4 regions of the Microvirgula aerodenitrificans DSM 15089 genome follow, and region 3 is predicted to be linked to each of the others. Evidence: predicted binding sites of a transcription regulator. Region 3 holds the regulator's gene; each other region holds the start of a gene.
The links. Region 3 encodes FliA, which starts transcription of late flagellar genes. Its sites were predicted from a motif close to GCTAAAGNTNNNNNNNNNNCNGCCGATAAT; they were not measured.

Region 1 (7,838 bases), on a different contig from region 3:
AGCGGCAGCGAGACGCTGAGGCGGGTGCCTTCGCCCGGCACCGAGGTGATGTCGATGCGGCCGTTCAGGCGCTGGATGTTGGTCCGCACCACGTCCATGCCGACACCACGGCCGGAGACGCTGGAAATCTGGTCCTTGGTCGAGAAGCCGGGCAGGAAAATAAGTTGCAGAGCCTGCTTGTCGTCCAGTGCCTGTGCGGTTTCGCTGTCGATCAGGCCCTTGTCGACGGCCTTCTTGCGCAGCATGTCGGCACGCATGCCGCGACCGTCGTCGACGATTTCGATGACGATGTGGTCACCGACCTGACGGGCGGACAACTGCACGATACTCTTGACCGGCTTGCCGGCGGCAATGCGCTCCTCGGTGGATTCGGTACCGTGGTCGACCGCGTTGCGCACCAGGTGGACCAGCGGATCGTTCAGATCCTCGATCATGGTCTTGTCGAGTTCGGTTTCCTCACCGGACAGCACCAGTTCCACTTCCTTGCCGAGCTGGCGGGCCAGATCGCGGGCCAGTCGCGGGTACTTCTGGAACAGGCGGCCGATCGGCTGCATCCGCGTCTTCATGACCGCGTTCTGCAGGTCGCCGACCAGCAGGTCGAGCTGGCTGACCGCTTCGTCAAGTGCGCGCAGCGTGTTCGTGCCAAGGTTGCCCTGCATGATCTCGGTACGGATCGTGGTCAGGCGGTTCTTGGTCAGGCCGATTTCACCGGACAGGTTCAGCACCTGGTCGAGACGGTGAGTATCGATCCGGATGGTGGTTTCCTGCGGTGCGGCGACCTGGGTATTGGCCTTGGCCGGCGCACGATCGCGGGCGGCCGGCACCGGGGCTGGTGCCGGAGCGGGGGCTGGCGCCACCGGGGCCGAGGTCGGCACGACGGCCGTACCGCCACCGGCAATCTGCGCGACGCTGTCTGCCGGTACGACGACGGCCTGGTACAGCTGCTGCCAGTTCGGCTCGCCCGGGGCGGCCGGCGCTGCCGGGGCCGCTGCCGGTGCTGCTGCCGCAACGGCAGGCGTCTGTCCGGCCAGTGCGGCGTCGAGATTGGACAGGATGGCCGGATCGGCCGGCGACGGCATGCGGCCCTGCGCCATGTAGCTGAACATGTCGCGAACCACGCCGGTGGCGTCGAGGATCACGTCCATGATCTCGCTGGACAGCGTCAGCTCGCCATTGCGCAGCTTGTCGAACAGGTTTTCCGTGCGGTGGCACAGATTCACCAGCGGGGTGGCGTTCAGGAAACCGCCACCGCCCTTGATGGTATGGAAGCCCCGGAAAATGTCGTTCAGCAGTCCCTTGTCGTTGGGACGCTTTTCCAGTTCAACCAGTTTGTTGTCCACATCGGACAGCAATTCGAGAGACTCTGTCAGGAAATCCTGAAGCAGTTCTTCCATTCCGGCGAAGTCGCTCATGACAGCCTCTGCGAGAAAAGTGTTGTGTATGCAGTATGCATCAGAAACCCAGACTTGCCAGCAGGTCGTCGACCTGCTTCTGGTCGGTTACCACGTCGGTGCGGTTGGCCGGATTGACGACCGGGCCGTTTTCCAGCGAGTGGAGCTCGGTCGGGTCCGGCTTGATTTCCGGCTGGTATTCCATCAGGAACGACAGCAGTTCCTGCTCCATGTGCTGGACCATCTCCACGACCTTCTTGATCACCTGACCCGTCAGATCCTGGAAGTCCTGCGCCATGACGATTTCCATCAGCTCGGAAGACGTGGCATGCGTATGTTCGGGCACTTCGGCCAGGTAGCCGCGCGTCGACTTCGCCAGTGCCTTGAAGGCTTCCAGCGACGACTGGTTGGCAAACACCTTGTCCCAGTCGCTGGCGAGGGCGGCGGCGCCGCTCTCCAGACGGGTCTGGTGCGGTTGCGCGCGGTCGGTGGCGTTCAGCACGCGCTCGGCGGCGTTTTCCGTCAGCGTGGCGATATAGGACAGCCGGTCTTTCGCGTCGGGAATGGCACTGGCGGCGCGTTCGAGGGATTTGTCGTAGCCGAGTTCGTGCAGCGCATCATGCAGCTTGCGGGTTAGCTGGCCCACTCGCGAATACATGTTGTCAGCGGAGGCAACGGGTGCCGCAGCGGCTGGCGCGTCTGCGCTGACCGCGGCCTGGCTGGCCACGCTGTCGAACAGCGCCTCGAGTTCCGGGCTGTCGCCGGCGGCGGTCACCTGCGCGACGACCGGGGGCGGGGGCGCGACCGGGGCCACGCTGGCGGCCACGCTGTCGAACAGCGCTTCGAGTTCCGGGCTGTCGCCGGCGGCACTCAGGTCGGGGGCGGGCGTCGGTACGACGGGTGGCGCAACGGGTGCGGCGGCGACACTGTCAAACAGTGCCTGCAATTCGGCGCTGTCGCCATCTGCTGATGGGGCGGGCACGACGGCAGCGATCGGCGCGGCCGGGGCTTCCTGTACATGCGTGTCGTGAGCGACACGATCGAACAGGGCCTCGAGTTCGGGCGAATCGCCGTTTTCCAAGTGATTATCCGGCACGTAGCCTCCCTCGGTTTTCTGCTTACTTGGCCACGCTCTGGAAGACTTTGCCCAGCTTTTCTTCCAATGTGGCAGCGGTAAAGGGTTTGACGATGTAGCCCGAAGCGCCGGCCTGGGCCGCTTCGATGATGTTCTCGCGCTTCGCCTCCGCCGTAATCATCAGGAAGGGGAGATGCTTGAGCTGGGCGTCGGCGCGTACATTGCGCAGAAGCTCGATGCCAGTCATGTTCGGCATGTTCCAGTCGGACACGACGAAATCGAATGTCTGGCTTCTGAGCTTGTGCAGCGCGGCCTGGCCGTCCTCGGCTTCATCGACGTTGGTGAAACCCAACTCCTTGAGCAGATTGCGGAGGATGCGTCGCATCGTCGAGAAATCGTCGACGACCAGAAAGCGTGTGTTCTTGTCTGCTGCCTCGATCATGGGGCGTTGTCCTGCGTATGTGTGGCTTTGTCAAAGCTGCCGGTCATGGGCCCGGAGCCGGTTCTGTCTGGTAGACCGTGGGTCGAGCCGGATCGTAACGATGGCGGCGCTCACTGCGAATGCTGCGCTCAGCGTTGCAGGTACGGCAACATCGTTTCCGCCAGCAGCGCGGGTTCGAACTTGGCGACGTAGTTGTCGACGCCGACGCTCGAGCCCATCGCCCGGTTGGCATTGGACGACAGCGACGAGTGTATGACCACCGGAATATTGGCGAAGCGCTTGTCGCCCTTGATGTGCCGGGTCAGAACGTAGCCATCCATTTCCGGCATTTCGGCATCGACCAGGATCAGTTTCAGTGTGTCGTGCAGCGTGGCGCCATCCATCCACGGACGGTTGGCGAAGGCCTGCAGTCGTTCCCAGGCCTCGCGGCCATTGGTGGCCTGATGGTATTTGACTTCCATCTTGTCGAGCACCTGGGTGATTTCCTTGCGGGCGACCACCGAGTCGTCGACGAAGAAAATGAATTCGTCGCTGCCGGTGCCGGCCTTGGGAATGTCGGGGATGCGGGTTTCACCGACGACGCTGGCCAGGATCTGCTCGACGTCGAGGATGGAAACCAGTTTGCCGTCGTCCAGTTCGGAGACGGCGGTAATCATGGCCTGTCCCTGCGGCATCATGTTGTCCGGCGCCTTCATCCGGTCCCAGTCGATGCGGATGATGCGGTCGACCGACTCCACCAGGAACGCTTGCGTGCTCTTGTTGAATTCGGTGACGATCATCGATTCGTACTTGTGGGTGTCCGCATCCTGCGCGCCGGTAAAGCGGGCCAGCGAGATGACCGGGATGATGTTGCCGCGCAGGGAAATCACGCCCTCGACACCGAACGGCATGTTCGGCGACTTGGTGATTTCCGGCGTCTGCGACACTTCGCGCACCTTGAACACGTTGATGCCGAAGGTTTCGCGGGTGCCGAGCGAGAACAGGAGGACTTCCATCTTGTTCGAGCCGGCGAGCTTGGTGCGCGCATCGATGTTATCGATCAGGGATATGTCTTGCATGGCCATTATTCTCGTAGCAGGGTCAGAGCTTCAGCAATTCGCGCATCTTCAGCGACAGCTTCTGCGGCTCGAATTTCGACACATAGTCGTCGACACCGACCGACTGGCCTAAACGCTGGTTCGACTGACCAGACAGCGACGAGTGCATCAGCACCGGAATGCCGGCGAAGCGCGGGTCGCTCTTGATCATCTTGGTCAGCAGGAACCCGTCCATTTCCGGCATTTCAACGTCGGTCAGCACCAGGTTCACCATATCCTTCAACGGCTTCTCTGCCTGCTCGGCCTGACTGGCCATGCGCTGCAGCTCTTCCCAGGCGCGGCGACCGTTGATTGCGTATGCGTAATTCACGTTCATCGCCTGCAGCGTCTTCTCGATCTGCTTGCGGGCCACGGCGGAGTCGTCGGCGAAGAACACCATCCGCGATTCCTTGATCGGCTCGATATTGACGAACTGGAACGAGTCGTCGATATCGGTGGTCTCGGCCAGTACGCGCTCGACGTCAATCATCATCACCAGATTATTGTTGTCGAGCTCGGTCACGGCGGTGACCAGACCGCCCATGCGGTTCGAGATCATTTCCGGCGGCACGCGCATCGCCGACCAGTCCAGGCGCAGGATGGTATCGACCGCCTCGACCAGGAAGCCCTGGGTGTGGCCGTTGTACTCGGTCACGATCATGACTTCCGGGGTCTTCTCGGTGATCACGCCGGTATACTTCGCCAGGTCGATGACCGGAACGAGGTGACCGCGCAGGCTGACCATGCCTTCGACCGAGCTGGCCATTTCCGGCGCCGTCGTGATCTCGGGGGTGCGCATCACTTCACGGACCTTGAATACATTGATGCCGTAAGTTTCCTTACGGCCGGTCCGCTGGTCGACCCCTAGCGAGAAAAGCAGGATCTCCAGCTTGTTTGCACCCGCGAGTTTGGTTCGCGCGTCAATGCTTTTCAGTAGTTCAGACACAAGGTGCTCCGCTCATCTTTGCAAATTCAAATCGCCAGCCCGGGGGGCTGTCAGGAATACTATCGACAACAACTGCAGAATCATAAGTGACTCTAGACGTTCGTTAGGATTTTTCTCGCAGTTGTGCGGAACATTTCCTGAGTAGATTACTACCACATTTCCCTTAGTGCTGTCATAGGGGCTGCCATGAGCCATGAGAATCATCAACTCGGTCCACAGGAGAATTCTCCTGACGTGCAGCAGCTGAAAGAGGCGTTCGGTCTGTTCAGCCGCGCGTCCGGTGAACTGATCCACGCGTACTCCGATCTGCAGAAGCAACTGGCGACCCTGTCGGCGCAACTGGAGATGGCCAATCTGGCGCTGGCCAGCCAGAGCGCGCAGCGTGCCAGCCTGGCCGAGCGGCTGGCGCTGCTGCTCGACGCGCTGCCGGCCGGCGTGGTCGAGCTGGCGGCAGACGGCACCGTGCTGCGGCAGAATCCGGCGGCGCAGGACATGGCCGGGGCCGACTGGACCGGACTGGACTGGGCGCAGGTATCGGCCGCGATGACACCGGCGGATGTCGGCGACGCCTGGCTGCTGCCATCCGGGGCCGCGCCGCGTGAAGTCATTGTCGAGCAGCGTCCGCTGCCGGACGGTTCGACCATCGTGCTGCTGCATGACATCTCGCGCCAGCAGGCGCTGGCGCGGCAACTGGCCGATCAGGAGCGACTGGTGGCGATGGGGCAGATGGCGGCATCGCTGGCGCATCAGCTGCGCACGCCGCTGGCCACCGCCATGCTCTACACCGCCAATCTGGCCCGCGAACCACTGGGCCGGGAAGACCGGGAGCGCTTTGCCGGCAAGGCGCTGGACCGTCTGCGCCAGCTCGAAGGCCTGATCCGCGACACGCTCGGCTATGTGCGCGGCGAGGCGTTCGAGTTGCACGACGTCGCCGTGGCCGACGTGCTGGACGAGGTCGAGCATGCGGTGCTGGCCGGAGCCCGCGCCCGCGCCGTGACGTTTGCCTGCCGGCAGGACACGGGCGTGACGCGGGTACGGGCCGATGCCAGGGCGCTGGTCAGCGCTCTGGTCAGCCTGATCGAGAATGCGTTCGCCTACTCGTCCCCGGGCAGCGAGGTCTCACTGGCGGTCCGCCGCGGAGAGGCCGGCGTCGAATTCGCCGTCAGCGACCAGGGACCGGGCGTGCCGGCCGAGATCGCCTCGCGCATTTTCGAGCCGTTCTTTACCACGCGCAGCGAGGGTACCGGTCTCGGGCTGGCCATTGCTGCCCGGGTGGCGCAGCAGCAGGGCGGACAGTTGCGGCTGGATGCGCGCCATGCACCGGGGGCGTGTTTCGTGCTGTCCCTGCCGCTGGCCGACGACTGAATGCAAGCGGGCACCGCGAAGGGATCGCGCAGCGGGATTCCACTGGTCTATATCTAGACAAGACATACGGATGTCATTGCCTTGCCGGCAGGGCGGCAGTGACCGTTCTTCCCGCAGCCGCGGACCGGTCTCCGGCCCGGTGTCCGCTTGCGGCCACATGCGAGACCACCATGAACACAGGCAATACCAAGACCAGTGCAGCCATGCCAGGAGCCTCCTACTACGACGCCAATTTCCAGCTCGAGGCGGCCAAGGTGCTGCCGGGCGAGTTCATTGCCACCAATCGCGACATGCTGCTGGTGACGGTGCTGGGGTCCTGCGTGTCGGTGTGCCTGCGCGATCCGGTGGCCGGCGTGGCCGGGCTGAATCACTTTTCGTTGCCCGATGGCGTGTCCGATCAGGACGCGCTGACCAATCTGCCCGAACGCTATGGCCAGCATGCGATGGAAGTGCTGATCGACGAAATGGTGCGGCTCGGCGGCGACCGGCGGCGCTTCGAGGCCAAGGTATTCGGCGGCGGCAGCGTGCTGCGCGGGATGCTGAAATCCAATATCGGCGAGCGCAATGTCGATTTCGTCCGGCGCTTTCTTGCCGAGGAGAGCGTTCCGGTGCTGGCGGAGGACCTGCTCGACTGCTATCCGCGCAAGGTCTACTACTTCACCCTCAGCGGCCGCGTGCTGGTGAAGAAGATCAAGGACGTCCACAACCGCACCATCTACGAGCGCGAATGCGCTTACCGCGACCGCTTGCGGCGCCAGCCGTTCAAGGGCTTCCCGTCCTAGCCCCCTGATCGATCGTTCCGGAACCGCGCCACCCTTTTGCACAATTTGGCGAACGGGGGCGTGTGCTGCACTGCGCGACATGCCCAATGTGTGGCATATTCGGCGACTATTCCCGGAACATACAATCGATAGCAGGAGTGACGATGAAGCCGATCAATGTAGGCATCATGGGCGTCGGCACGGTCGGCGGCGGCACCGCGACCGTTCTCAAACGCAATGCGGAAGAAATCAGCCGGCGTGCCGGGCGTGCGATCGTGCTGAAAATGGCGGCCAATCTCGATATTGCCAGGGCGCGCGAAATTGTCGGCGACGGCATCGAGATCGTCAGCGATGCCCGCGTGGTCGCGACCCATCCGGATATCGACATCGTGATCGAACTGATCGGCGGTACCGGCATCGCCAAGGACCTGGTGCTGACCGCCATCGATCATGGCAAGCACGTGGTCACGGCCAACAAGAAGCTGCTGGCCGAGCACGGCAACGAAATCTTTGCCCGGGCGCGCGAAAAGGGCGTGATGGTCGCGTTCGAGGCCGCGGTGGCCGGCGGCATCCCGATCATCAAGGCGCTGCGCGAAGGGCTGGCGGCAAACCATATCGAATGGATCGCCGGCATCATCAACGGGACCTCCAACTACATCCTGACCGAGATGCGCGAGAAGGGGCTGCCGTTCGCCGATGCGCTGGCCGAGGCACAGCGCCTCGGCTATGCCGAAGCCGACCCGACTTTCGATATCGAGGGCCATGACGCCGGCCACAAGCTG
Region 2 (7,838 bases), on a different contig from region 3:
GCCGCCGTAGGTATCGACGATGATCTTGCGGCCGGTCAGGCCGCAATCCCCCATCGGGCCGCCAATGACGAAACGGCCGGTCGGGTTGATCAGGAATTTGGTGTCGCGGGTCAGCATTTCAGCCGGCAGCACCGGCTTGACGATGTCCTCGATAACCGCTTCGGTCAGCATGGCATGATCGATATCCGGCGAGTGCTGGGTCGACAGCACCACGGTGTCGATCGACTTCGGCAGGCCGGTCTCGCTGTCATAGACGCAAGTGATCTGGCTCTTGGCATCCGGACGCAGCCACGACAGGCGGCCGTCCTTGCGCAGTTCGGCCTGACGCTGCACCAGACGGTGCGCGTAGTAGATCGGGAACGGCATCAGCGTTGGCGTTTCGTCGCAGGCATAGCCGAACATCAGTCCCTGGTCACCGGCACCCTGGTCGAGATCGAGGCCCTGGCCTTCATTCACGCCCTGGGCGATATCGGGCGACTGCTTGTCGTAGGCGACCAGCACCGCGCACCCCTTGGCATCGAAGCCGAGATCCGAGCTGTTGTAGCCAATGCGACGGATGGTGTCGCGGGCGACCTGGATATAGTCGATGTTCGCATGCGTGGTGATCTCGCCGGCCAGCACTACCAGCCCGGTATTGACCAGGGTTTCGGCCGCGACACGCGCGTGACGGTCCTGGGTAAAGATCGCGTCCAGGATCGCATCGGAAATCTGGTCGGCGACTTTGTCCGGGTGTCCTTCGGAAACGGATTCAGAGGTAAAGAGGTATTCGCTCACAAGGATTTCCTGAAATCGGGAGATCGGAACGTTTAGAATACGTGGTTTGATTCGTATCCGTCACGCTCCCCTATCATGTCAAACCTGCTCTCTGCCCTGGTCTGGCTGATCAGCCGTCTCCCGCTGGGTGCGCTTCAGCGCATCGGTTGGGTCAGCGGAAGACTGGCACTCGTCCTCTCTCCGCGCTTCGGACAGAAAACCCGCAACAGTCTGAAACTGGCGGGTTTCGCAGAAAATGCGCCCGATTATAGGCGTTTAATTCGCGACAGTGCAGCCCATACCGGCATGTCGGCGCTGGAGCTGGCAGCGGCCTGGTGCCAGGACACGCGCCGGGTCGCCGGCATGGTCCGTGCGTGCCAGGGCTGGGACGCGGTCGAGGCGTCGATCGCCGCCGGTCGCGGTCTGCTGTTCATCACCCCGCACCTCGGCGCCTACGACATCGCCGGCCGCTATCTGGCCAGCCGGCTGCCGGTGCCGCTGACCGCCATGTTCCGCCCGCCCAAGGTCAAGTGGCTGCAGCCGCTGATGCAGCGTGGCCGGATCCGCGACAACGGCAATACCGCACCGGCCACGCCGGCCGGCGTGCGCCAGATCATGAAGGCGCTGAAGCACGGCGAGGCGACCATCGTGCTGCCGGACCAGGTGCCTGGCAGCGGCGAAGGTCTGTGGGTGCCGTTCTTCGGCCAGTGGGCCTACACCATGACGCTGGCCTCGCGCCTCGGCGAGATGAAAGACGTCGACACCTATTTCTTCTACGGTCGCCGGCTGCAGATCGGCGAAGGCTTCGAGGTCCGCATCCGGCCGCTGAGCGTGCCGTTCACCGGCGACCGCTACCAGGACACCCGCCGCATCAATGCCGAGGTCGAGGCGCTGGTGCGTGAAGCGCCCGAACAATATTTGTGGGGCTACAGTCGTTTCAAACACCCGGCCGGCGCCGACGAGCGCCCGACCACGGACGTCCCTCTGGAGTAACCGCCACGTGCGTTTTGCCTTTTTCATTCTCTGGCTGCTGCATTTTCTGCCGCTGTCCGCCATCAATGCCATCGCCCGGCCGGTCGGCTGGCTTGCCTACCACCTGGTCGCGCCGCGTCGCCGCGTCGGCCGCCGCAACCTGGAGGCCTGCTTTCCCGACTGGACCCCGGCTGCACGCGACCGCCTGCTGCGCGATCACTTCCACGCCATGGCGCGCTTCATGCTCGAATACGGCATCGTCTGGTACTCCCCCGATGCACGCTTCAGGGAACTGGTCAGCTACAAGAACCTGCACTACCTGACCGACCTGAAGGACGAGAACGTCATTATCCTGTACCCGCACTTTGTCGGTTTTGAAATGTGCGTCTACCGGCTGAACCAGGATGTGCCGCTGGTCAGCATCTACGCGCGGCAGAAGAACGAAGTGCTCGACCGGCGCATCTACCAGGGCCGGCAGCGCTTCAGCAACGCCAAGATCATTTCCCGCACCGAAGGGCTGCGCCCGCTGCTGAAGGCGATGAAGGACCACACGCCACTGCTGTACCTGCCCGATCAGGACATGGGCGCCAAGGAAGCGGTTTTCGTGCCATTCTTCGGCGTACCGGCAGCCACCATTACCGCGATGAGCCGCATCGCCCGCCTGACCCGGGCCAGGATCGTGCCGGTCATCCCGCGCCGGGTCTCGCCGGACCGGTACGAACTGGAAGTCTTCCCGCCGTGGGACGACTTCCCGTGCGGCGACGAGACCGAGGACGCCGCCCGCATGAATGCGTTTATCGAAGCGCGCGTCCGCGAGCAGCCGGAGCAGTACTTCTGGCTGCACAAGCGCTTCAAGACCCGGCCGGACGGCGACAAGCCGTTCTACTGACATCACGCCCCGCGAAACGGAAGCCGCCATGATCGACCTGTACTACTGGACCACCCCGAACGGCCACAAGATCACCCTGTTCCTCGAGGAAACCGGTCTCGACTACACCATCAAGCCGATCAACATCGGCGCCGGTGAGCAGTTCGCGCCCGACTTCCTCGCCATCGCCCCGAACAACCGCATTCCGGCCATTGTCGACCACGCACCGGCCTTCGGCCGCGGCCCGGTCAGCGTGTTCGAATCCGGTGCGATCCTGATGTACCTGGCGGAGAAAACCGGCCAGCTGCTGCCGGCCGACCCGCACCGGCGGCTCGCCGCGACCGAATGGCTGTTCTGGCAGATGGGCGGCTTCGGGCCGATGCTTGGACAGAATCACCATTTCAGCCAGTTCGCACCCGAGAAAGTGCCGTACGCCATCGAGCGCTACCAGAAGGAAACCGAGCGCCTGTACGGCGTTCTCAACCGGCGTCTGGCACTGCACGAGTTTCTGGCCGACGAGTTCTCGATCGCCGACATCGCCTGCTACCCGTGGGCCGTGCCGCACCAGAAGCAGCACATCGATCTGGCCGACTATCCGCACGTGCAGCGCTGGTTTGACGCCATCGCCGCCCGACCGGCCACGGCCCGTGCCTACGCCCTGGCCGAAAAGGTGAATCCCGCCCGTTAGCTCTTGTATTCAAACCCGATAAGTGGCTATTGAAAACCGTTCTCACTCATGCAAGAATGAGAACGTATTTCATTCACTGGGTGACCTCCATGTACGTGTGCGTGTGCAAAGCGGTAACCGATCGCCAGATACACAGGGCAGTCGAGAACGGTGCGTCCACCTTGCGCGAACTGGCCCAGGATCTCGGCGTCGCCACCCAGTGTGGAAAATGCGCGAAATGCGCCCATTCGGTGCTGTGCGAAGCGAAAGCGCAACAGCAATCGTCACGCCAGACTGTTCTGCTGCAGCCCATGGGCGCCCGCCTGCCACTGGCTGCCTGATCCCGCCCGCCCCCCCATTCCTGTGCCCGCACTGACCCTTCGTGAGTGCGGGCATGGCTGTGTGTGCCGTAATGACTGATAATGCATGCTGGATTTCCGGATGGGAGAACACTATGCAAGGCAACCCGCAAGTCATTGCCGCCCTCAACGGCGTGCTCAAGTACCAGCTCACGGCGATCAATCAGTCATTCCTGCATGCCCGCATGGGCCGCAACTGGGGCTACAAGCTCCTCGACCGCGCCGAATACAAGTGGTCGATCAAGGCGATGAAGCACGCCGACGAAGTGATCGAACGCATCCTGTTCCTCGACGGCCTGCCCAACCTGCAGGAACTCGGCAAGCTGTTCATCGGTGAAACCGTGCCGGAAATGCTGTCCTGTGACGAGAAGCTGATCCACGGCGGCCTGGCCGACATGCGCAAGGCGATCGCACTGGCGGAAAGCGAGCAGGACTACGTGACCCGCGACATCGTGACCGAGCTGCTGGAAAGCGAAGAAGAGCAGCTGGACTGGACCGAAACCCATCTGGGCCTGATCGGCGCCGTCGGCCTGCCGAACTTCCTGCAAAGCCTGACCGGCGACAACGAATAAGGAGAACACCATGCAAGGCAGTGCAAAAGTCATTGGCGCCCTCAACCACCTTCTGGTTGGCGAGCTCGCCGCACGCGACCAGTACTTCATTCACTCCCGCATGTATGAGGACTGGGGCTACGGCAAGCTGTTCGAGCGCATCGAGCACGAAATGCAGGAAGAAACCGAGCATGCGGCCTGGCTGATCCGCCGCATCCTGTTCCTTGGCGGCACGCCGGCCATGGTGCCGTCGGCACTGAATATCGGCAGCGATGTGCCGTCGATGATGAAAAGCGACCTCGAACTCGAATATCAGGTCGTCCGCGATGTCCGCGCAGCCATGGGGACCTGTGAACAGGAACATGATTACGTGAGCCGCGACATTCTGCTGAAGATGCTCGACGATACCGAAATGGACCATGCCCGCTGGCTGGAACAGCAGCTGCGCCATATCGACCAGATGGGTCTGGAAAACTATCTGCAGTCGAAGATCTGAAACGCAGTCACGGAAAAAGCGCCCCGCGGGGCGCTTTTTTCAATTCCGCCAGAGGCGGACGGGTCAGCCCAGGCGCATGCCACGGCGGTGCCAGAAATGGCGACCGACAAAGCCCGGGAAAGCGAACACCAGGAACAGCGCCAGATTGGTTACATAGAACTGCCAGTTCTGCGGATGCACGGCCGATTGCCGGGCCTCGAGACCGTAGGCCAGCACGGCGACCACGCCGAACATCACCAGCAGTTCCAGCGCCTGCCAGCCGGCATGCTTGGCCCTGGCCAGCGTCACGACGCCGAACAGTTTCCTGGAGACAAAGGGAAGATTCGCCGCCAGAAAGGCAACCAGCAGCAGCGCGACAACGTTCCAGTTCATCGGGGGCAGCCCAAAATGAAAACAGCCGCCATCATGCCATAGACGGCGGCGTTCGGTGAGACGGGATCAGGCGGCGCCGAGGTTGCGGCCACCGCCGACAATGCTCTGCTTGCCGCCATCGCGGCCATAGGACAGCGTGCTGCCCTCGGACGACATCAGCGCCGAAAGCGCCTGATTGACATTCAGCAGGCGATCCGAGATCAGCTTGCCGTTCAGGTCATTGGCGGCACGGGCTTTTTCCGACACCAGTTCCAGGTGCTGCCAGATCGACAGCAGTTCCAGCCGGTCGGACAGCCAGCGGTACAGTGCCGTACGGCTGTCGATGCCGAAGGCGCGCAGTGCCTCGGCACGCAGACGGGCACTGTGATCGATCTGCTCAAGCAGCTCCAGCTTGCCGGAGGCGAACTTCTCGATATCGGCGATGTTGCCGCCGATCAGCGCACGCTGCTCTTCATCCAGCAGTTCGAGCATCTGTTCGAACTGCCGGGTTTCGGCAACGACCAACTCGGTCAGTGACTGGATCTGGGTATCGGTCATGAAGTGGACAACTTACAAAAAACGGAACGCTGTCAGCCCTGACTCTGCGTGGACAGCAGTTCCTGCGAGCTGCGGACCAGACCGTCGGCAATGCCTTCCGGATTGATCTTGTACTCGCCATTCGAAATGGCGGCTTTCAGCGACGCAACCTTCGCAGCATCAAAAGTTATTTCGCCGGCGCCGTCCTGGGCCAGCGACTGAATCTGGCTGGCAAGCGGGTTGATGGCCACACTCTCGCCGGCAGCAGACGGCGTCGTCAGCGACGGCTTGACCGGCTTGCTTCCGGCGTTGCCGCTCGGGGGTGCAGTATGCACCATGTTGGATTGGATTTTCATCGCATTGAGTCCGTGTATCGCCCTTGTTACAGCAGTTATCGGCGGATTGTCATCCAGCTTTAGCCTTTATTGTCTTGCCGTTACACAGTAGATCATTTCTTCAATACCTGATGGCAACGCTGCCGTCCGCGCGTGCCGTCCCGCGCAGAATCCGGCCGTTCGGCATGCGCACACCGACCGACTGTCCCTCGCTGCCGGCGGTCATTGCCACCCCCTGCGCGGACACATTGAATGCCGGGTTGTCCGCCACGATGCGGACCGGCTGCCCCTGGCGAACGACCAGCGGCAGGGCCAGCATTTCCCGCCGCAGCATGAGGCCCGGCACGACCGTGCGCGCCATCGGCTTGCCGACCACGTCCTCGATCCGGGCGAACGCACCGAGCGGCACATTGCCGTCGCGCGATTCGACCAGTTCCAGATCCTCGGCGACCAGCTTCTGCCCGGTGGCCACCGTACGCTTGATCATGACCACGGTCTGGCTCGGAATCGCCCGCACCGGCAGCCGGATCGACCACTTCGGTGACACGCAGGAAATTTTCACTCCGCGGGCGGCCTCGCGGCCGGGACCATCCCAGGCATAGACCGGCGACGGGCAGGCAGGCAGGCCCAGCCTGCGGTCAAGCTGACCGTAGCTGAGCCGCACCGCCGCGCCCTGCCAGCCCTGCAGCGCGAACGCGCGCGCCTGCGCCTCGATCAGGGCGATGTCCTGGCGCGAGGCCAGGACCGGAAGTGCCGGGAAAACCGACAACAACAGAAACAGCGACAATCTGGACATGCGCGGATTGTAGCGTTCGAGCCGCCGCAGACTCAAACCCGCGACGGCCGGTCAGGCGTCGATGTGTTCGGACAGGTAGCGCTTGATCAGCTCGGCACTGGCATCGACCACCTCGACCCGCTTCGGCAGGGCTTCGATATTGTCCAGCCCGGCCGGTCGAGCCGGCTTGCGCCCCAGCGCCTCGACGATGGTGTCCTCGAACTTCGCCGCCTGCGCGGTTTCCAGGCACACCATCGGCACGCCGTCCTCCCGCCATTCCTCACCGACCTTCAGCCCGTCGGCGGTATGGGTGTCGATCACCACGCCATAGCGGGCATCGGTGCGACGAATGGTCTCCAGCCGGTCGGCATGCGTGCTCTTGCCGGACTGGAAGCCGAAGTCGGCAATGCGCGCGAATGCCGGTGTGCCGGCCAGATCGAACCCTTCACCGGCATCCACCCGCGCCCACATCCCGGCTACGGCCTTCGGATCGCGGCCGACCAGATCGAACACGAAGCGCTCGAAGTTGCTGGCCTTGGAAATGTCCATCGACGGGCTGGACGTGATATGGGTATCGGCCGTGCCACGCGGACGGTAGCGGCCGGTACGGAAGAATTCGTCCAGCACGTCGTTTTCGTTGGTGGCAACCACCAGGTGGCGGATCGGCAGCCCCATCATCCGCGCAATGTGACCGGCGCAGACATTGCCGAAGTTGCCCGACGGCACGCTGAAGCTGACCTGCTCGTCGTTGCCGGCCGTGGCGGCGAAATAGCCCTTGAAGTAGTACACCACCTGCGCCACGACCCGCGCCCAGTTGATCGAATTGACCGTGCCGATCTTGCGCCGGGCCTTGAACACGTGATCCCGGCTGACGGCCTTGACGATATCCTGGCAGTCGTCGAACACGCCGCGCACCGCCAGATTGTGAATGTTGTCATCCTGCAGGCTGTACATCTGCGCCTGCTGGAACGGACTCATCAGACCGTACGGGCTGAGCATGAACACGCGGATATTGTGCTTGCCGCGCATCGCGTACTCGGCGGCCGAACCGGTGTCACCGCTGGTGGCGCCGAGAATGTTCAGCGACTCGCCGCGCTGGCCGAGCACGTACTCGAACAGGTTGCCGAGGAACTGCATCGCCATGTCCTTGAACGCCAGAGTCGGGCCGTTGGAC
Region 3 (7,838 bases):
GCCGCACACAGCCAGTTCCAGCCGGTGGCGTCGCCAATCAGCAGCGTGGCGTCGCCGACCGGCGGCGCCGTGACCCGCATCGCGGCCAGACCCTGGTGGTCCAGTCGCTCGCGCACCCAGTCCAGTCGTTCTGACTGGCCCGGGATGGCGATGAGGGTCGCGCCGGGAGTGTTCATGGCAGCAGCAGCCGATCCGGCATATCGGGTTCAGCCAGTCGCTTCAGCCACCACGACAGCGCACGGGCCGGGCGTTTTTCGGCCCAGGCATAGGAAATCGGCGTGCTGTGCAGCGGTTCTTCCAGCAGCAGCTCCACCAGGTCGCCCCGTTCCAGCGCATCATGCGCCAGTTGTGCCGGCAGGAAGCCGACGCCTAGACCGGCAATCTGCGCGGCCAGCTTGTCTTCCAGTCTCGGCACGGTCAGCGTGTCCTGCCCGGACAGCAGGGCCGAGGTGCGTGGTGCCAGAGTGCGCGAGCTGTCGGCGGCGACCACGGCGCGGAAGCGACGGATCACGTGCGGCGGCAGCGGCTGCGCCTCCTGCGCCAGCGGATGGTCGGGGGCAACGGCGAACAGGAAGTCGGCATGGCTCATCTGCCGGCTGAAGACGCCGGTCGGGGCTGCTTCGGAAGCGCCAATGGCGAGATGGGCCCGTTTGCTGATCAGCGCGTCCCAGGCGCCGCCGAAGACTTCGTGCAGGAACTTGATCCGCGTGCCGGCATTGATGGCGTCGAACTCCCTGACCAGCGGGTACAGCCGGGTCACCGGCACCCAGTCGCCGCAGGCGATGACCAGTTCGGTTTCCCAGCCGCGCGCTAGCTGCTTGACGCGCTGCTCGAGCGAAAACGCCGCATCGAGCAGATAGCGACCGTCGCGCAGCAGGGTCTGGCCGACCGGCGTCAGCCGCGCGCGATGGCCGCCGCGGTCGAACAGCAGCACGTCGAGGTCCTGCTCCAGCTTCTGCACGGCATAGGTGACCGCCGACGGCACCCGGTTCAGTTCCTCGGCGGCGGCGGCGAAGCTCCCCTTGCGGTCAATCGCGTCCAGCACCTGCAGTGCGTCGAGCGTCAGGCGCATGCCATCTCCTTTCAGGCCACCACATTGCGCGGCACGCCGGCCAGCCAGGCGTCGATATTGTCGACCAGCATGCGCGCCATCGTCGTCATCGCGCGGCCGCTGGCCCAGGCCACGTGCGGCGTCACGATCAGGTTCGGCAGTTCGACATCGAGCAGCGGGTTGCCGTTCACTGGCGGCTCCTCGCTCAGCACATCAAAGCCGGCGCCGGCCAGCGGGCCATCGCGCAGCGCGGCTACCAGCGCCGCCTCGTCGACCAGCCCGCCGCGGGCGGTGTTGATCAGCACGCAGCCCGGTTTCATCCGCGCCAGCTCGGCCGCACCGATCATGCCGCGGGTACCGTCATTCAGCGGCAGGTGCAGCGACAGCGCGTCGGCGCTGGCCAGCCCTTCGTCGAACGACAGATAGCCGGGGCGGACCGAAACGGCACCACGATGTTCAAGCTGGAACACTTCCATGCCGAAGGCGCGGGCCTTCTGCGCCAGATTGCTGCCGATATCGCCGCTGCCTGCCACCAGCAGGCGCTGGCCGGCCAGATCGGTGATCGGCGCCGACAGCAGGCAGAACTGCGATGACTGCTGCCAGCGCCCGGCCAGCATGTCGGTGCGGTAGGCGAGCAGATTGCGCTTCAGCGCCAGCAGCAGCAGGAAGGCATGCTCGGCCACGCTGTCGGCGCCGTAATTGCGCACATTGCACACGGTGATGCCGAGCCGCCGGCAGGCGTCAATGTCGACATTATTGACCCCGGTCGCGCAGACGGCGACCAGCTTCAGGTCGGGAAGCTGTGCCAGCGTGGCGGCGTCCAGCACATGCTTGTTGACCACGGCGACGCGGGCTCCGGCCAGCCGGGCAAGGGTATCGACCGGTTCGGTATGCGGATGGTCGATCCATTCGTGCGAGGCGACCGGTGCCGGCAGGGCGGCGGGCAGGCTGGCGCGGTCGAGAAAAACGATGCGGATAGTCATGGCAGCTGGCTGGACGAAGGGTCGGGGCAACGATTGTAGCCTGCCGGCACCGGCTTGCGTTCGTGCCGTGTGCCGACAAACGTGCCTGCTTTTGGTGCAATGCAACACGACAGTGCGGGGAATCGCGGCTATATTGGACTGCAAGCGCTGTTTTTCAGTTGTTTCATGCATTCGGACTGGCTGGCACGCTTGATGCTTTGTTATTGACGAGCCCCGGCGGCGGGGCTCTCAGGGTTGTGTTGAATCCGGCCAGGGTACTCCGGTGCCTGCGGCCACTTTGACAGCGGCGTCCATTCGCCTGCCGTGCCAGTCACGGAAAGCGGATGCGACGCCCTTTTTTTGCCTGCCTGTCCCGTCTTTGCATATCGCCACAAAGCCTTTCCCACTTGGCGCAGTTTTTGACATCGTGGCGTCCATCTGCATGAGGAATTCATATGAACGCTGGCAAAGTCTGGCTGGTCGGGGTCGGTCCCGGCGATGCCGAACTGATGACGCTGAAAGCCGCCCGGGTGCTTGGAGAGGCCGATGTGTGGCTGGTCGATGACCTGGTCGGTGACGACGTGCTGGCGCTGGCCAGGGCGGACGCGCGGCTGGTGCGGGTCGGCAAGCGGGGCGGCTGCCGCTCCACCCCGCAATCGTTCATCAACCGGCTGATGCTGCGCCATGCCCGCCAGGGGCGCCGCGTTGCCCGGGTCAAGGGCGGCGATGCAATGCTGTTCGGCCGGGGCGGCGAGGAGGCGGCGTGGCTACGCGCGGCCGGCATCGAGGTCGAGGTGGTCAACGGGCTGACTGCCGGCATGCTGGCGGCAACGGCGATCGGCGTGCCGCTGACCCATCGCGACTGCTGTCGTGGCGTGGCCTTCGTGACAGCCCATGCCCAGGATGGCGGCGAACCGGACTGGGCCGCACTGGCCCGTTCCGGGCTGACGCTGGCAATCTACATGGGCATGAAGCGGCTGGACCGTATCCGCGACGGACTGATGGCCGGCGGGTTGCCGGCGACGACACCGGTGGCCGTCGTGCAGTCGGCGAGCACGCCGAACCAGCAGCAACTGCTGACCACGCTGGCGCAACTGCCGGCACAGGCGCTGGCGGCCGGCCTGGGCAGCCCGGCCATCGTGCTGGTCGGTGATGTCGTCGCGCTGTCGTCACTGGCGGAATGGCCGGACGGTCTGTCGCGCGCGGCCTGAAAGCCGAGACGGTCTGCAAAGGTGCAGGTGCTCGCAAAAATGCGGCACGAAGAACTGAATCAGTCGGGCCTGCACCGACGCCACTCACCACGCAGGTGCCCACAAAAAGCGGCAGTCAAATCCAGCTGCGCAGTTTGCCGCGCAGGCGCGATACCGCCTGGCTGTGCAGCTGGCAGACGCGCGACTCGGTCACGCCGAGCACCGCGCCGATTTCCTTCAGGTTCAGTTCTTCCTCGTAGTACAGATTCATCACCAGCTGGTCGCGTTCCGGAAGCTCCTTGATGGCGGCGACCAGGTGTTCGCGAAAACGCTGGTCACCGAGCATCGCGAACGGGGTCTCCGCTTCGGGGCCGGCGACATGCTCGATGAACTGGGTGCTGCTGCCTTCGTCACTTTCGTGGCGGAAATCCTCGTAGTAGACCAGCTGGTGGCCCTTGCAGTCGTACAGCATGGACTGGTACTCGTCGATGCTCATTTCCAGCCGTTCCGCCACCTCGCTCTCGTGCGGGGCCCGGCCGAACTCCTGTTCCAGTGCCGTCAGCGCCTGCTCGATCTGCTTGGCGTTGCGGCGCGCCTGGCGCGGCAGCCAGTCGATGCGGCGCAGTTCATCGAGCATGGCTCCGCGTATGCGCTGGCTGGCGAAGGTTTCGAACAGCACACCCTGGCTGGTATCGAACTGCTGGGCCGCTTCGAGCAGGCCGATCATGCCGACCTGGATCAGGTCGTCGAGCTCGACGCTGGCCGGCAGCCGGCTGACCATCATGCTGGCCAGCTTTCTGACCAGTGGCGCGTGAGTAGCCACATCGACGGTTGTCGACGCGTCTGCGGGAAGATAGGCACGACGAAGTTTCATAAGTTGACAGCTAGACGATGATTTCTGACGGGTCGGGTTCGAGCAACCGTGCGGCATCACACAGTCGGGAAAACAGTTCATGCGCGACACCGGAGCCGGTGGCCCACAGTGGCAGGGCATGGGCGAGCTGGTTGGCGGCGGTGGCGATCTCGCTGGTGTCGAACGACTGGACTGCCGTCGTCTTCAGCACCGTGGCCCGCTTGGCCCAGTGGTCTTCCGGCACGTAGCCGACCCAGCGCAGCGAAACCGGCAGGTATTCGCTGGCTACCGTGGACAGCCGGGAGAACCAGTGCTGTGCCTCGTCCAGACTGTGCACACGGTTGACCAGGACGTTGAACTTGCGGCGGCCGAACTCGCTGACCAGGTATTTGACGGCAGTGTACGTCTCGGTCAGTCCGTCCTGATCGGGCGACAACACCAGTACGATATCGCCGGCCACCGCCGCCAGCAGCGGCGTCTGCGTGGGGGCGTCGATCAGCACGAATTCGGTGTCGCGGGTCAGGGCCAGATATTCGCTCTGCACGCGGTGGGCCGAGACGTCACTCAGCGCGGCCAGCACCGACGGGCGCGCATAGCCATTGAGCAGGTTGATGGTGCCGCCGAGCGGGCTGACGGCCGCATCCAGCGCCAGTTGCTGCGACAGGACCGTATCCAGCGTCTCGCTCGTCGACAGGTTGAAGCGGCGCAACAGCGGCTGGCCGGCATGGCCGTCGAGCAGCAGCACCCGCCGGCCATGGGTCACGCCGAGTGCGATGCCGAGTTCGGCGACCAGGGTGGTGACACCGGACGCCCGCCCGCCGAGAAAGGCGAAGCTGGCCGACAGCGCGTTGCCGAGCGACAGTCGCCTCAGGCTGGCCGCCTGATCGTCGAAGCGGGTCATGCGGTCTGGCCCCACTGGGCCGCCTGCAGGATGCGGTACTCGTCGGGTTCGTACGAGAACGGTCCGCGCGGCTGTTTCAACGGCTGGAACGTGCGTTCCACCAGATAATTGGCATCGGACAGGTACAGGTCTTCCGGCACCCGCTGACCATTGGTCACGTACAGCACCGGCAGCCGGTGGCGGATTGCCACGTCCAGCCCGACCCCGAGCGTCGGCGCCTCGTCGACCTTGGACAGGATGCAGCCGGCCAGGCCCTCGCCCTGATAGCGGGTGATGACATCCTGCAGCGTATGACCGGCGGCATTGGCCGACAGCAGCAGGATGCGCCGCACCGGCCGCTTGCCGGCCGCGTACATGCGCGTCTGTTCGCTGACGCGGTTGTCGCGCTGGCCCATGCCGACCGAGTCGATCAGCACCAGCTTCTTGTGGGCGAGGTCGGCCAGCGTCAGGTGCAGGTCGGCCTCGTTGTCGACGGCGTAAACCGACACGCCAAGGATGCGGCCATACAGTTTCAGCTGGTCCTGGGCCCCGATCCGGTAGCTGTCGGTCGAGATCAGTGCGATCGATTCCGGACCGTGCTTGATGGTGGCGCGGGCGGCAAGCTTGGCCACGGTGGTGGTCTTGCCGACGCCGGTCGGACCGACCAGCGCATAGACGCCGCCCTTGTCGATGATGTCCTCTTCCTCCGGCAGCACGCGCAGATTGTGCGCCAGCGCCGACTTTGCCCATTTCAGCGCGGCGGCTTCGTCGAAGTGCGCCGGCAGCTTGGCCACCAGCTGGCGGCACAGTGCCGGGCTCATGCCGACGGCAAGCAGCTGGCGGAACAGCTCGGCCTGGCGCGGGTGGTATTCCTCGAGGTTGGCCCAGGCCAGGCTGGCGAGCTGGGCGGTCAGCAGTGCCTTGAGTTCGCGCATTTCGTCGCCCAGCTCGTCGAGCTTGGCCTCGGCGCGAACCGTGGTCGGCGCCGCTTCGGCCGGTGCCTTGTCGCGCGGCGCTGCCTCTGCCGCCGGGGCCGGTTCCGGGCGGGGTGCCGGCTCGGCGCGGGCGGGTTCCTCGCGATTGGCGGCCTCCTCGGCACGGGCGATCAGGCGGCTGAAGTCGACACGCTTGATCGACGTGTCCGGTTCATTGGGCGGAATGATCCGCGCCACCGGCTCGGCCAGCGGCTCGACCGGCAGCGCATAGGTGCGCGCCAGCGCGCTGGCGACCGGGGACGGCTTGGCCGATTTCGGCGGCAGGGCGGCCGCACTGCCGCCATGTCGCGGCGGGTGCTTGACGTTGGTGGCCAGCGAAGCCGCCAGCGTGTTCACGTCGGCGTCGGCTACCGCCATGATTTCGATGCCGCCGCCGGGCACGCTGCGGTTGCTGAGGATCAGGGCATCGGTACCCAGCTCGTCACGCACCTGGCGCAGTGCATCACGAGTGGTTTTGCCGAAAAACTTTTTGACGACCATAAGGCGTTATCCCACTGTGAGACTAGCTGCGTGCCCCGACCACGCCGACCACGCGAATGGTCTTGCTGTCGGGAATTTCATTATGGGCCAGCACGGCGAGCTGGGGCAGGGCGCGGCGCATGAATTTGGACAGGACCGGGCGCAGGGCCTGTGGCGTGATCAGCACCGGGTTCAGCCCCTGCTGCTCGATCCGCTCGGACTCCTGGGCCGCCGACTGCAGCAGGGTTTCCGCCAGACCGGGTTCGAGGCCGCCGCCGGCCTTGCTCTGCATGGCGCCGATCAGGATGCTCTCCAGCTGCGGATCCAGCGTCAGCACCGACAGTTCGTTCATGCCGGGGAACAGCTGGGCGACGATGGCGCGCGACAGCGTGATGCGCACGGCCGCGGTCAGATCGTCGATGTCCTGGGTTTGCGGCACGTGTTCGGCCAGCGTCTCCAGTATGCTCTTCATGTCGCGGATGCTGATGCCTTCGCCGAGCAGATTCTGCAGCACTTTCTGCAGCGTGCCGATCGGGATGATCTTCGGCACCAGCTCCTCGACCAGCTTTGGCGATTCCTTGCCGACATGATCGACCAGTTGCTGGGTTTCCTCCCGGCCGAGCAGCTCGGCGGCATGGTTCTGCAGAATATTCGAAATATGGGTGGCGACCACCGTGCTGGCGTCCACCACGGTATAGCCGAACGTCTGCGCTTCCTCGCGCTGGCGCGCCTCGATCCACAGCGCCGGCAGTCCGAAGGCCGGGTCGGTGGTCGGGACGCCCTTGATTTCGCCGAGCACGCGGCCCGGGTTGATCGCCAGGTACTGGCCGACAAAGGCCTCACCGCCACCGACCTCGACCCCCTTGAGCAGGATGCGGTAGGCGTTCGGGCGGATTTCCAGGTTGTCGCGGATATGCACAGCCGGCAGCAGGAAGCCGACTTCCTGTGCCATCTTCTTGCGGATGCCGCGAATGCGGCGCAGCAGCTCGCCGTCCTGGGTGCGGTCGACCAGCGGAATCAGGCGGTAGCCGACCTCGAGGCCGACAGCGTCGACCGGCTGCACGTCGTTCCAGCTGACTTCGGCCACCGGGGTTTCCGGCGGCGGCGGCGACTCGGATTCGGCCCGCGCCTGGGCTGCAGCCAGCTCCCTGGTGCGGTGGTCCTGCCACCATGCCAGCCCGGCCAGAATGGCGGCGATCAGCAGGAAGGCGAAGTGCGGCATGTTCGGGATCAGGCCCATCAGCCCGATCACGGCCGCAGTGATGTACAGCACCTGCGGCTTCATGAACAGCTGGCCGAGGAACTGCTCGGACAGGTCCTTCTCGGTGCCGACGCGGGTGACGACGATGCCGGCGGCGGTCGAGATGATCAGGGCCGGGATCTGGGCGACCAGGCCGTCACCGATGGTCAGCAGCGTGTAGGTCTCGGCCGCGACGCCGACCGGCAGG
Region 4 (7,838 bases), on a different contig from region 3:
GATTGACGACCTTGACCAGACGCATCTTGGTGTCTTCATCGACCGAGAACTCGAGATCGCTCTGCATGAGTTGCATGGTCTGATTGAACTGCTGGACCGACTTCTGCAGCGCATCCGGCTTCTGCTGGTCCTTGGCGCGAGCGGCATCGGCGTCATTGCGCAAACTCTCGGCACCATGAACAGGCGCAACGGCGGTGCTGGTCAGCACGGGCGTCGCGGGCGCATGGCCGGCAAACTGCGGCAATGTGGACGGTTGTCGCGCGTCTGCGACAGCCGGCTGTATGGGTGTTGCCGAGGGGTTGATCTGCATGGATCTCTCCTGACGTCAATAGGCCCCGGACACAGACTGGCTGGCCGGGGCCCCGTTCACGCTACGGGGATCAGATCCCCGTTACCGAAATTACTTCAGCAGGGACAGCGCGGTCTGCGGCAGCTGGTTGGCTTGCGACAGCATGGCGGTACCAGCTTGCTGGATGATCTGGTTACGAGTCATCGTAGCAGTTTCCGAAGCGAAGTCGGCGTCAACGATACGGCTCTTCGAAGCCGAGATGTTTTCAACGTAGTTTTGCAGGTTGCTGACCACGGCGCTGAAGCGGTTTTGCGTGGCACCCAGGTCGGCGCGAGCGTTGGCCAGGGTCTTCAGGTCGTTGTCAAACTTGGTCAGCAGGGCGCGAGCGTTGGTGTTGCTGCTAAGGGTGGCAGCGCTAGCAGCTTGCGAGAAGGCCAGTTTGGCGATGGTCACCTTGATCTGGTCGTTGGCCGAGCTGTTGGCACCTACCTGGAAGTTGAAGCTCTTGGCGGAAGCAGAGCTAAACAAGGTCTGGCCGTTGAATTTGGTGCTGGACACCAGACGCTTGTTTTCCGCGCCCAGGGCATCCATTTCCTTCTTGATTTGTTTCAGGTTAGTTGTCGACACGGTGCTGTTCGACGCTTGTACAGTCAATTCGCGCATACGCTGCGTGTTTTCCTGGATTTGCGACAGCGCGCCTTCAGCGGTTTGCGCCAGCGAGATGCCGTCGTTCGCGTTACGGATAGCCTGGTTGCTACCGCGAACTTGCGAATCCATGCCCGAAGCGATGGCCAGACCGGCGGCATCGTCCTTGGCGCTGTTGACGCGCAGGCCCGACGACAGGCGTTGCAGCGAGGTAGCCAGTGCGCTGCCCGAGGTGGTCAGGTTACGTTGCGCATTCAGCGACGAAATATTGGTGTTGACGTAGATTGCCATGATGATCTCCAAGCAGGCGACGGTTGTTCGGTGGGTTGGGTGCCGGTACTTCCTTCCGGGTCACAAGCTTTATCGGAGCCAGTTGCGTTGGCTTTAGGGGTCTTTTGCAAATTTTCTAGTTGGGCATCAAATTTGATTGCAACAGGCCGATAGAGTGACGGAACATTCGATCGGCACTGTCAGCCGAATCCGCCATAGAATGCCTTCCGGGTGAGACCATCTATATAGGTTTTACGCGCACACTCCACTCCTGACCGAGAACATGATGTCCAACTGCAAGACCCCCGCCCCGACAATTTCCGATCTCGCCATCCTGAAAACGACCGCCGACCTGGCCGAACAGGGCCAGCTCCCTGAAGCAGAGGCCTTGCTGCACGAGCAACTGGCACAGGACCCGGCCGACCCGGTGGCCTTGCTCGGGCTGGGGCAACTGGCGGCGCATGCCGGACTGGTGGATGACGCGCACGTGATTCTGGAAGCCGCACTGATGGAAACCCGTGCCCGCTGGCCGGATCAGGGCAATGCGCCGCTGCAGGCGGAAATCCAGCGCAGCATCGCCCGCACCCATGACAGTACCGGCCAGATCTACCGTGGCGTGTCGCACTGGCTGGACAGCCTGGTCTGCGAAGACACGGCGGAAGCCCGCGAAGCGCTGGCGCGCGCGCGCCAGGTCGACGACTCGAACAAGACCACGCTGTTCAAGGACATTCAGGCACCGGCCGGTCTGCTGGAGCAGGCCGGGCGGGTGTGTGGCGAAGAGCTGGCCCGCCAGCCGGACGATGCCGAAGCCAGTTTCCAGCTCGGCAACGTCAAGCTGCTGCAGAAAAAATACGATGAGGCGCTGCCGCTGCTCGAACGTGCCAGCCAGCGCCTGAGCGAACGCGCCGATGTGTTCTACAGTCTGGCGCTGACGGCCATGGGTCTCGGCAAGACCGAGGCTGCCCGCACCGCCCTGCTGCGCAGTCATGAGCTGGCGCCCAGTCTGGACACCTGCCTGGAACTCGGCATGTACTATGCCGCCCGTGGCGAACACGCCGAGGCCATCGACATGCTGCGTCTTGGTGCCCAGGACCATCCGGACGGTGCCGCCCTGCTCGCCGGTCTGCTGTCACGCGAACGCCGCTATGACGAAGCAATCGCAGTGGCACAGTACATCTGCGACAAGTTCCCGACCTCGGCGCGCTGCTGGGTGCTGCTCGGCCGCGCGCATTACACCGCCGGCGATCCCGAGCAGGCAATGTATGCCCTGATGTTCGCCATCCACCTGGCACCGGACGATGACGATATCCATACCGACCTCGGTTCGCTGCTGAGCAAGCTCAACGCCCATACCATGGCCGAAGTCGCCTACCGGCGCGCCATGGCACTGAATCCGGAAAACCTGTGGGGCTATACCTCGCTGATCGCCTGCCTGTCGCAGCAGCAGAAGTACGATCAGGCGCACGATGTTTTCGATCAGGCCGAAAGCAAGTGGCCGGACAACCCCGAGCTGTACCTTAACGTGTCGGTGGTCGAGTGCGAACAGGGCGATATCGAGAAGGCGTTCAGCTCGGTCCACCATGCCATCGAACAGAAGCTGATCGAACTGGCCGAATTGCCGCCGGAGCAGATGTTCGAGGAGAAGAAGGAACAGTACATGGTCGTCCATGACGCCCATGTCGCCCTGCTGGCCGCCCACGAGACCCTGACCCGGGCCGGGGTGCCGTTCTTCCTGATCGGCGGCACGCTGCTCGGCATCATCCGCGACGGCGACCTGCTGCCGTTCGACAAGGACATGGACTTCGGCCTGTGGTCGGACGTGTCGCGCGAAGCCATTGTCGGCGCCTTCAACGACGATCCGGACTTCATGGTGCCGGACACCATGCTCGCCCCGAACGCCTGGGTGTCCGCGCTGCACCACAAGCCGACCGACATCATCATCGACATGTTCTTCTTCCACCGCGACGGCGACAGTTGCCTGGAGGGCTTCGACCGGGGAGCCATGAAGCTGCGCTGGCGCTACCGCGGTTTCGAACTGAAGCCGCTGCCCTTCCTCGGTGTCGAGTTCCTGGCACCGGAATCGCCGGAACGCTTCTTCGAAGACATCTACGGCAGTGAATGGCGGATTCCGGACCCGGGCTTCGATGCCGTGGTCGCCGGCTACTGTCTGACACCGGAATCGAAGGACCTGTGCAGCTTCTATGGCTACGAGCGGCTGTTCTCGGCATTGCGTTCGCGGCGCTGGGCCAAAACGCTGTCCTACGCGAAGCAGATCCGCAAATGGGGCCCCCATCCGATTCTGGACCAGGTCGAAGCCTTTATCCGCGAACGGGATCTGGCATGAAAACGGTCCTGACCTACGGCACCTTCGATCTGTTCCATATCGGTCACCTGCGCCTGCTGGAACGCCTGAGTTCGCTCGGCGACCGGCTAGTGGTCGGGGTGTCGACCGACGAGTTCAACGCGACCAAGGGCAAGGCCACCTTCATTCCCTACGCGGAACGCGCCGAGATTGTCGCCAATATCCGCTGCGTGCACAGCGTGATCCCGGAAAACGACTGGGCGCAAAAGCGCCACGACATTGTCCGGCTGAAGGCTGACGTGCTCGGCATGGGGGACGACTGGGTCGGCAAGTTCGACGAGTTGAAGGACGCGTGCGAGGTCATCTACCTGCCGCGCACCGCCGGCATTTCCAGCACCACGATCAAGGACACGCTGAAGGCAGTCGACAGGGACAACCTGCTCAAGATCAAGGATGCGCTGGGACTGCTGGAAAGCATTGTCAGGAATTTCGAGTAACCCTGCGCAAGATACCGTCCCGCACTGGGAAGTACGCAAAATATCAAATCCAAGGTAGCGCTATGCAGTTGAATGTTCTGGAGTATCTGGAAGAGGGAGCCCTCAAGCACTCGCCTGACCGGATTGCGGTCATTGATAATGCGCGAGAGTATACATTCCGTGAGCTTGAGCAACGGGCCAAGAGCTGCGCATGTCAGATCATGAAAGCAGCAGACCAGATCGGGCGTCCCATTGCGGTATTCCTGCCCAAAGGGGCCGGCACGATCATTGCCAATTTGGGCATACTCTACAGTGGCCATTGCTATACCAATCTCGACAGCAAGTCTCCGGTTCAACGACTGGAGAAATTGCTGGCCAATCTTGATCCGGTATTGATCATCACGGATGCCAGCATGGCGGCGGCCCTGCTGGCCATAGGCATCGACAGACAGAAGCTGATTTTCATTGATGAAATATTGACGTCTGCCCCGCAGCATGATGCAGAACAGCTAGCAGCCCGGCGTCATGCCGTCATTGATACGGATCCGGTTTGCATCATCAATACATCGGGATCAACAGGCACGCCAAAAAGTGTCGTGATGCACCATCGCAGCATCATTGACTTCATCGACTGGTGCCTGACGCGTTTTGAATTCAGCTCATCCGATGTTATCGGGAGCCTCTCTCCGTTTTATTTCGACATTTACTCCCTGGAACTCTACGTTAGCCTGGCTCGGGGTTGCACCATCGCCATCATCCCGGAGCATTTGGCCGCATTCCCGGCCAAGCTGGCACAATTTCTGGAAGACCAGCAAACTACATTCTTGTTCTGGGTACCCACCATCATGGTGACCATGGCAAACATGAATTTGCTGGAAAATCGGAATCTGAGCTGCCTGCGTCGCATATTTTTTGCCGGAGAGGTTTTCCCGACAAAGCATTTGAATTACTGGCGAAAAAAACTGGTCAACGCTGAGTTCGTGAATCTTTATGGCCCGATTGAAATCACGGTCGATTGCACGTATTTTGTTATTGATCGTGACTTTTCCGACGACGAGTCAATCCCTATCGGGTTGCCTTGCCGGAACTCCGACATCCTGATTATCAAGGAAAACGACACGCTCGCCTCGGGCAGCGAGCAGGGTGAGCTTTGTGTGCGTGGCAGCTCTCTCGCGCTTGGCTATTACAACAACCCGGAACAGACGGCAAGGGCTTTCACGCAAAACCCGTTAAACCCGCATTATCCGGAGCGGATTTATCGAACCGGTGACCTGGTTTATAAAAACGAGCATGGCGAGATCATGTTTGCGGGTCGCAAGGACTACCAGATAAAGCATCTGGGCTACCGCATCGAGCTTGCAGAAACAGAATCTGCAGCACTCGCCATTACAGAAATAAAAAATGGTTGTGTGCTATACAATGCGCCCAAAAAAGAGATTACTCTGTTTTTTGAATCTGACATTGCGCTCTCCCCGGCTCAAATCCGTACCAAACTTGTAGCACGTCTGCCCAAGTACATGATACCGACCGCATTCCATCAACTCGGTGCACTGCCAATGAATCCAAACGGAAAAATTGATAGAAAAAAACTGGCTGACTCGTACTTTGGTGAATGATGAAACTACTGACTACCCCGCAGGAGGTTCAGCTGATTATCAGTGAGGGCAAGCGGTCGGCTACTCACTACATAACGAATTTTTTCCCATCACGGGAAAAGCTGGACATGTGGCTGAAAAACGAAGAACTCTTTGAAGCTTCGCGGGGAGCTGCTGCTCTCATTCTGAGAAAAAGCGACGATTTCTTCCATGTCCATTTTTCAGCCGGTGCGCCGGCCGAGCTACAGGCAGCGTTGCAGGACTTGCCGGCAGAAAATCTCCTGGTGTGCGACCTTGTTGGATCCAGCGAGGCCACCGCAGAACTGGTCAGTGTCTTTGAGCAGGCAGGTTTTTATAAATACAGAAACCTGCGGCGATTAGTACGGGTAAACAGCAGGTCAACACCATCCATCAGAGACAAGACCGTTGCTGTCGCTCGCGAGGATGAGGCGAATGCTGTTCATGCTATTTTGCAGCATGCATTTGACCGACATAGCGAGCAAATCCCCGCTTTTGATGAATTGCAGGCAGCAGCACGACAAGGGGAGATTTTTGTTGTTCGAAAGAACAATGACCTCGCCGGTTTTCTTTATTTTCAGCAACAAGGTGTGACGGCAAGTGTTCGCTACTGGTTTGTGGACGAAAGATACAGAAATGAAGGCATCGGTTCAAAATTGATGCATGCATTTTTTGATCACACTGCCACGGCCAAAAGAATTTTACTATGGGTTGTCGAGGACAATGAAAATGCAATTGCCAAATATGAACACTACGGCTTTGCCCCCGACAATCTGATTGATCAAGTCATGCGCAAGGATGCGGCCAAATGAAAAATCGGATTATTGAAATTCTCATTAATATCAGACCCGAATCTGACTTTACCCAATCGACCGATTTCATTTCAGATGGCTTGCTGGATTCGTTTGACATGATCATGCTGGTTTCAGCCCTTGATAAAACCTTTGGCATCTCCATTGATGGTGCAGATATCGTGCCAGAGAATTTTTCCCAAACGGAAGCCATTGAAGCCTTGCTGATCAGAAGCGGGGCCATTTAATGGACTTCAAATATCACGACAAGACCTGCTCAGGCCTGCTGCTCGTTCTTCCCGCGAACGAGCGGACTTTTGTCGATGACATGAAGCAGTTCAACTTCCCTGAGTCGCGCTCCATGAAACTCAAGGAAGTCATGGGCTATGATCGTCACCGTGTGGTGGATGACAATACTTGCGCATCTGATCTTGCCGTGTTTGGCCTTGAGCACCTGTTCAGCAATGGCCTGCTGGGCAAGGAAGATTTCGATGCCATGATCGTCGTGACCCAGTCGCCCGACTACCTCATGCCATCGACCAGCAGCGTTATTCAAGGCCGCCTGAAACTCAAGCAGGATCTTTTTTGTCTGGATATCTGCCAGGGATGCGCCGGATTCCTTGTCGGCTTGATGCAGGCCTTCATGATGCTGGAGCAAGACAGCATCCGCCGCGTCGTGCTGATAAATGTTGATGTTCTCAGCAGAAAAGTCTCTCCAAAGGACCGTAATAGCTACCCGCTTGTTGGCGATGCTGCCTCTATTACCCTCGTGGAGAGAGGGGGGCAACAAGATATTTTCGCCAATCTGAAAATGGATGGCACCGGCCGCGAGGCACTAATGATTCCTGCAGGTGGATTCAGGCTTCCGTCATCCAGTGAAACAGCAGCACTGGAAGATGTCGGCGACAACAATCTTCGTGCCAAAGATCATTTGCGGATGGATGGTAGTGCTGTTTTCAATTTTGTGCAGGTAGAAGTCCCCCCAATGATTGAATCGTTGCTGACTTCAGCCCAGGTGTCGCATGATGACATCGACTATTACGCATTCCACCAACCCAATCGCTTCATGCTGGAAAAATTGGCACACAAGATTGGCATCCCGTTTGATAAAATGCCAAGCAATATTGTGGAAAATTTTGGCAATAGCAGCGGCGTGACCATTCCTGCCGTACTGGCTCACAACCTCAAGAACGAACTGCTGAATGGTCAGCTTCGCCTTTGCCTGGCAGGCTTTGGTGTCGGGCTGACATGGGCCTCAATGTACATGCGCATGGGCAACCTTCGCTTCTGCGACACGATTGATTACCGATAAGAAAGATCAAGATGAACACACTTTATGCAAAATTGGCTGAAATTCTTGAAGTCGGCATTGAGGAAGTCAGCGCAGATGCCGTTCTGCGTGATTTCGAGCTGTGGGACTCGCTGACGGTGCTTAGCATTCTGGCCATGCTT

Region 1: a site for FliA is predicted at 4,989-5,018, ahead of Q352_RS0102530 (chemotaxis protein). Genes of this name have one in related genera too.
Region 2: a site for FliA is predicted at 5,945-5,974, ahead of flgM (flagellar biosynthesis anti-sigma factor FlgM). Genes of this name have one in related genera too.
Region 4: a site for FliA is predicted at 1,294-1,323, ahead of Q352_RS0101985 (flagellin N-terminal helical domain-containing protein). Genes of this name have one in related genera too.

What each region holds. Positions count from the first base shown of each region.
Region 1 covers NZ_JHVK01000002.1:146,954-154,791, reverse strand. The annotation lists gene Q352_RS0102550 (chemotaxis protein CheA) at 1-1,412, opposite strand, end outside; gene cheZ (protein phosphatase CheZ) at 1,453-2,472, opposite strand; gene cheY (chemotaxis response regulator CheY) at 2,510-2,908, opposite strand; gene Q352_RS0102535 (chemotaxis protein) at 3,037-3,972, opposite strand; gene Q352_RS0102530 (chemotaxis protein) at 3,989-4,930, opposite strand; gene Q352_RS0102525 (sensor histidine kinase) at 5,165-6,295, shown strand; gene cheD (chemoreceptor glutamine deamidase CheD) at 6,466-7,077, shown strand; gene Q352_RS0102515 (homoserine dehydrogenase) at 7,221-7,838, shown strand, end outside.
Region 2 covers NZ_JHVK01000002.1:137,583-145,420, forward strand. The annotation lists gene metK (methionine adenosyltransferase) at 1-774, opposite strand, end outside; gene Q352_RS0102455 (lysophospholipid acyltransferase family protein) at 850-1,746, shown strand; gene Q352_RS0102460 (lipid A biosynthesis lauroyl acyltransferase) at 1,754-2,614, shown strand; gene Q352_RS19530 (glutathione binding-like protein) at 2,643-3,281, shown strand; gene Q352_RS0102470 (bacterioferritin-associated ferredoxin) at 3,371-3,601, shown strand; gene bfr (bacterioferritin) at 3,715-4,191, shown strand; gene bfr (bacterioferritin) at 4,202-4,666, shown strand; gene Q352_RS0102485 (DUF2818 family protein) at 4,730-5,038, opposite strand; gene Q352_RS0102490 (flagella synthesis protein FlgN) at 5,105-5,575, opposite strand; gene flgM (flagellar biosynthesis anti-sigma factor FlgM) at 5,608-5,910, opposite strand; gene flgA (flagellar basal body P-ring formation chaperone FlgA) at 6,011-6,685, opposite strand; gene thrC (threonine synthase) at 6,737-7,838, opposite strand, start outside.
Region 3 covers NZ_JHVK01000026.1:25,578-33,415, reverse strand. The annotation lists gene Q352_RS0115865 (hypothetical protein) at 1-176, opposite strand, end outside; gene Q352_RS0115860 (LysR family transcriptional regulator) at 173-1,072, opposite strand; gene Q352_RS0115855 (D-2-hydroxyacid dehydrogenase) at 1,084-2,034, opposite strand; gene cobA (uroporphyrinogen-III C-methyltransferase) at 2,469-3,224, shown strand; gene Q352_RS0115845 (RNA polymerase sigma factor FliA) at 3,340-4,077, opposite strand; gene Q352_RS21530 (MinD/ParA family ATP-binding protein) at 4,088-4,957, opposite strand; gene flhF (flagellar biosynthesis GTPase FlhF) at 4,954-6,411, opposite strand; gene flhA (flagellar biosynthesis protein FlhA) at 6,434-7,838, opposite strand, start outside.
Region 4 covers NZ_JHVK01000002.1:28,069-35,906, forward strand. The annotation lists gene Q352_RS19500 (flagellar protein FlaG) at 1-310, opposite strand, end outside; gene Q352_RS0101985 (flagellin N-terminal helical domain-containing protein) at 401-1,225, opposite strand; gene Q352_RS0101990 (tetratricopeptide repeat protein) at 1,488-3,548, shown strand; gene Q352_RS0101995 (adenylyltransferase/cytidyltransferase family protein) at 3,545-4,003, shown strand; gene Q352_RS0102000 (amino acid adenylation domain-containing protein) at 4,066-5,598, shown strand; gene Q352_RS0102005 (GNAT family N-acetyltransferase) at 5,595-6,407, shown strand; gene Q352_RS0102010 (acyl carrier protein) at 6,404-6,634, shown strand; gene Q352_RS0102015 (3-oxoacyl-ACP synthase III family protein) at 6,634-7,698, shown strand; gene Q352_RS0102020 (acyl carrier protein) at 7,710-7,838, shown strand, end outside.